One region of the Enterobacter sp. KBR-315C3_2022 genome, then DNA from elsewhere that is predicted to be linked to it. Evidence: predicted binding sites of a transcription regulator. Region 1 holds the regulator's gene; the other holds the start of a gene.
What was found. Region 1 encodes LexA, which represses DNA repair genes until DNA is damaged. Its sites were predicted from a motif close to TNCTGTATGTACATACAGNA; they were not measured.

Region 1 (2,401 bases):
GGACGATCTTGTGTATAGTGACTGACGCTCTTTCCAATAAAAGGTTCTTTTAATGGCCAATAATACCACTGGGTTCACCCGAATCATCAAAGCCGCGGGCTATTCATGGAAAGGTTTCCGTGCCGCGTGGATCAATGAAGCTGCTTTCCGCCAGGAGGGCATTGCCGCTATCGTCGCGGTTATTGTCGCCTGTTTCCTTGACGTTGATGCGATAACCCGCGTACTTCTCATCGGTTCGGTGCTTTTGGTGATGATAGTGGAAATTCTCAATAGCGCTATTGAGGCGGTGGTTGACCGCATCGGTTCCGATTTCCACGAGCTTTCCGGACGCGCAAAAGACATGGGATCCGCTGCCGTACTGCTGGCGATTATCGTTGCGGCGATAACCTGGGTCACGCTGCTTTGGTCGCATTTCCGATGAGCCTCGAGGAATAATTAAGTCCCTGGTTTTTTGTGCAGTTTTTGGTTCCAAATTCGCCTTTGACTGTATATACTCACAGCATAACTGTATATACACCCAGGGGGCGGAATGAAAGCGTTAACGACCAGGCAGCAAGAGGTGTTTGATCTCATCCGGGATCATATCGGCCAGACGGGTATGCCACCCACGCGTGCGGAAATCGCGCAGCGTCTGGGCTTCCGTTCTCCAAACGCTGCCGAGGAACACCTGAAAGCGCTGGCACGTAAAGGCGTGATTGAGATCGTCTCCGGCGCGTCTCGCGGTATTCGTCTGCTCGTCGAAGAAGAGACGGGTATTCCGCTGGTTGGCCGCGTTGCGGCAGGTGAGCCGCTTCTGGCGCAGCAGCATATTGAAGGCCATTATCAGGTCGACCCGGGTATGTTTAAGCCAAGCGCTGATTTCCTGCTGCGCGTTAGCGGGATGTCGATGAAAGACATCGGCATTCTTGACGGCGATCTGCTGGCCGTTCACAAGACGCAGGACGTGCGCAACGGGCAGGTTGTTGTGGCGCGTATTGATGACGAAGTGACCGTTAAGCGCCTGAAAAAACAGGGCAACACCGTGCAGCTTCTGCCGGAAAACAACGAATTCACGCCGATTGTGGTAGACCTGCGCGAGCAGAGCTTCTCGATCGAAGGCCTGGCGGTTGGCGTTATCCGCAACGGCGAATGGCTGTAATCTCTTCCTGACGGGCTGCGGTTTCTCCGCGGCCCGTTTCGTATTATCGTCCCCGGTATTTTCCCATGTCTCTGCTGACGGCTTCCGATAAAGCATTGTGGCGTCTTGCGCTGCCGATGATCTTCTCCAATATCACCGTTCCTCTCCTGGGGCTTGTTGATACGGCGGTGATTGGCCATCTTGACTCGCCCGTGTATCTGGGCGGCGTCGCGATTGGCGCAACGGCGACCAGCTTCCTCTTTATGCTGCTGCTCTTTTTGCGCATGAGCACCACCGGGCTGACGGCGCAGGCGTATGGCGCGAAAGACCCGCTGCGGCTGGCGCGCGCGCTGGTGCAGCCGTTAATCCTGGCGCTGGGCGCGGGAATAGCGATCGTCCTCTTGCGTACACCGCTCATCGATTTGGCGCTGCATATCGTGGGCGGCAGCGAGGCGGTGCTGGAGCAGGCCAGGCGTTTTCTGGCGATCCGCTGGCTCAGCGCGCCCGCGTCGCTGGCCAATCTGGTTCTGCTTGGGTGGCTGCTGGGCGTTCAGTACGCCCGCGCTCCGGTGATCCTGCTGGTGGTGGGCAACCTGCTTAATATCGTCCTCGACCTGTGGCTGGTCATCGGCCTGCACATGAACGTGCAGGGGGCGGCGCTGGCAACGGTGGTGGCGGAGTATGGCACGCTTCTCATCGGATTAGGGATGGTCTGGCGCGTGCTGGCGATGCGCGGGATCCCGGTTGCGCTGCTGAAAAAGGCCTGGCGCGGCAATATTCGCAGGCTGCTGGCCCTAAACCGCGACATCATGCTGCGCTCGCTTCTGCTACAGCTGTGCTTTGGCGCGCTGACCGTTTACGGCGCGCGGCTTGGGCCTGAGATTGTCGCGGTCAATGCGGTTCTGATGACGCTGCTGACCTTTACCGCCTATGCGCTGGACGGCTTTGCCTACGCCGTTGAGGCGCACTCCGGTCAGGCCTATGGCGCAGGAAAAAGCGGCCAGCTACGCGACGTCTGGCGCGCCGCCTGTCGTCAGGCAGGCCTTGTCGCACTCGCGTTCGCCGTGATTTACGCCGGTTTCGGCCAGTCAATCGTTGCCTTACTTACCTCGCTGCCCGCGCTGCGCGAGCTTGCCGGTCATTACCTGATCTGGCAGGCGGTGCTGCCGGTAGTGGGGGTGTGGTGTTATCTGCTGGACGGCATGTTCATCGGGGCAACGCGCGGGGCTGAAATGCGCAACAGCATGGCGGTGGCGGCCGTCGGGTTTGGCCTGACCTTGCTCA
Region 2 (2,401 bases), on a different contig from region 1:
TATCGAAAGCGTAGGCCACTACTGGACGCTGCTGACTGAACTGCTGAAGGCGATTCCTGCGAAGTAATCCCCTCACCCCAGCCCTCTTCCAAGGGGAGAGGATGAAAAACGTAAGCCCGGTAAGCGAAGCGCCACCGGGCTTTTTTACAGCCCCAGCACCAGCTGTCGCTCCAGCTGCGGATCAAGCAGCGTGACGTGGAGCCCCACCAGCCGAACGCCTCGCCCTGCCCGCCGTTCCTCCCACGCCATTTTTGCCGTCGCGATAAGATCGTCTTTATTCAGGCGCGGCCAGACGTGCTCCTGCGTCGTCTGCTGGAAATCATTGAACTTCAACTTGATACCCTGACGCGCAATGAGCAGGTCCGGCTTAACCTTGCTTAGACGCCGTTCCAGTTCGGGATAGAGCTGTTCCGTGATAATGGTTTCGCACGCGGACCAGTCATGAATATCTTCAATCAAGGTTCGCTCAACCCCGACGGATTTGCGCAGCCGTTCGTTGTTTACATCGCGATCGTCAATCCCCTGACTGCGCTCCCACAGCACGCGGCCAAACTTGCCAAAACGCTTGAGCAGCAGCGCCAGATCGCTGCGCTGCACGTCTTCGCAGGTCCGTAATCCCATGCTTTCCAGCTTAGCGGCGGAAACTTTTCCCACGCCCGGGATTTTTCCGAGCGGCAGCGTTTTTAAAAAGGCGGGCACATCTTCCGGCGTGATGACGTATTGACCGTCAGGCTTGTTCAGGTCCGAGGCGATTTTGGCGAGAAATTTTACCGGCGCGACGCCTGCCGATGCGGTCAGGTTGAGCTCTTTAAAAATCGTCTGGCGGATCTCCTGCGCCATTAGCGTCGCCGATCCGTGGCAGTGCAGGCTGTCGGTCACATCCAGATAGGCTTCATCCAGCGACAGGGGTTCGATCAGCGAGGTATAGCGAGAGAAGATCTCACGGATGTGCAGCGACGCTTCTTTGTAGGCTTCAAAGCGGCCGGGAAGCAGCGTGAGATGAGGGCAAAGCTTTAATGCCATTGCGGTAGGCATGGCGCTGCGCACGCCAAATTTACGCGCGGGATAGTTGGCCGTGCTGATAACGCCGCGCTGAACGCGACTGCCGCCAATGGCGATGGGGATGTCCCGCAGCGCCGGGTTGTCACGCATCTCCACGGCGGCAAAAAAACAGTCCATATCAACATGGATAATTTTGCGCATGTCTCTTACCACACATGTATTTATATACAGTATATCAGAGCATAAAAAATGCGGTAGCGGATTTACGTCTCTCTTTTGACATAAAGACGTGGTACAAAAAAACGTTATAAATTGAATCATTAATATTAATAATCAATTAGTTAAATGGATTTATTCATGAAAAAGATAATTGCACTCTCACTTATGGTCATGGCAGGGTCCGCCTGCGCCGCGCCTCAGCTCATCGCCCACCGCGGCGGAACGGGTGATGCGCCAGAAAATACCCTACCCGCCATCCAGCTGGCGTTGGAAAACAAAGCCCAGGCAATCTGGATCACCGTGCAGCTCACCAAAGACGGCGTACCGGTTCTTTACCGCCCTTCCGATCTCAGCGCGTTGACGAATCTGACGGGTAAAATCTCGCAATACAGTCAGGCAAAGCTTTCAACCGTGGATGCCGGATGGAAGTGGGGAGACGACGCCCACCCGTGGCGTGGCAAAGGCGCTACGATTCCCACGCTGGAAACCGTACTCAAAACCTGGCCCAACACGCCGTTTTATATAGATATAAAATCGCCGGATGCCGATCCTGCAACAATGGGTAAAGCGCTTCTATCCGTGCTTAACGAGACGAAAAGCCTCAATCGCGTTCGCGTCTATTCCACGGAGGATCGCTATCTGAATGCGCTTGCGCCAGAGGTCCCACGGTTTGTGACCCGCAGCGAAACGCGAACCCGCCTGGCAAATATTTCACTCAGCCATCAGTGTCTGGCGCCTGAAAAGACGATGCAAGCCTACTGGTACGGGCTGGAGCTGAACAGAAAGGTTGAGGTGGTCGAGAAATTTACCCTCGGTGAAGGCGTTTCACCTGCAACGCTGACCTGGGATAAAGAGGCGATGGACTGTTTCCGCTCTCAGGGTAACGCGCACATTATCTTTATTGGCGTGAACTCAGCGGAGGATTACCAGAAAGCCGTAGCGCTCAACGCCGACGGCGTAATGACGGATTCTCCTGCAAAAGCAAAAGCGTGGATTAAGTAATGAAACAGGCCGCACATGCGGCCTGATAAGTTCACGTTTAGAACAACGCATTCTTATAAAATACGCTGCTGTTCGCGCGCCATTCTTTTTTTGCGGGCATCGCACGGCTCCGGGCAGTCGCAGACCTTTTCCATGCCAAGGGAAGAGATACCGCCGCAGCTGCCCTGAATGCTTTTAC

Region 2: dinB (DNA polymerase IV) is a predicted target of LexA. The motif match lies at 1,216-1,235, and genes of this name have one in related genera.

The regions. Positions count from the first base shown of each region.
Region 1 is NZ_JBGKEB010000011.1:100,146-102,546, reverse strand. Features, by position in the region: gene AB8804_RS13575 (diacylglycerol kinase) at 53-421, shown strand; gene lexA (transcriptional repressor LexA) at 530-1,138, shown strand; gene dinF (MATE family efflux transporter DinF) at 1,204-2,401, shown strand, end outside.
Region 2 is NZ_JBGKEB010000004.1:21,850-24,250, reverse strand. Features, by position in the region: gene pepD (cytosol nonspecific dipeptidase) at 1-67, shown strand, start outside; gene dinB (DNA polymerase IV) at 145-1,203, opposite strand; gene AB8804_RS06020 (glycerophosphodiester phosphodiesterase family protein) at 1,360-2,223, shown strand; gene nqrM ((Na+)-NQR maturation NqrM) at 2,277-2,401, opposite strand, start outside.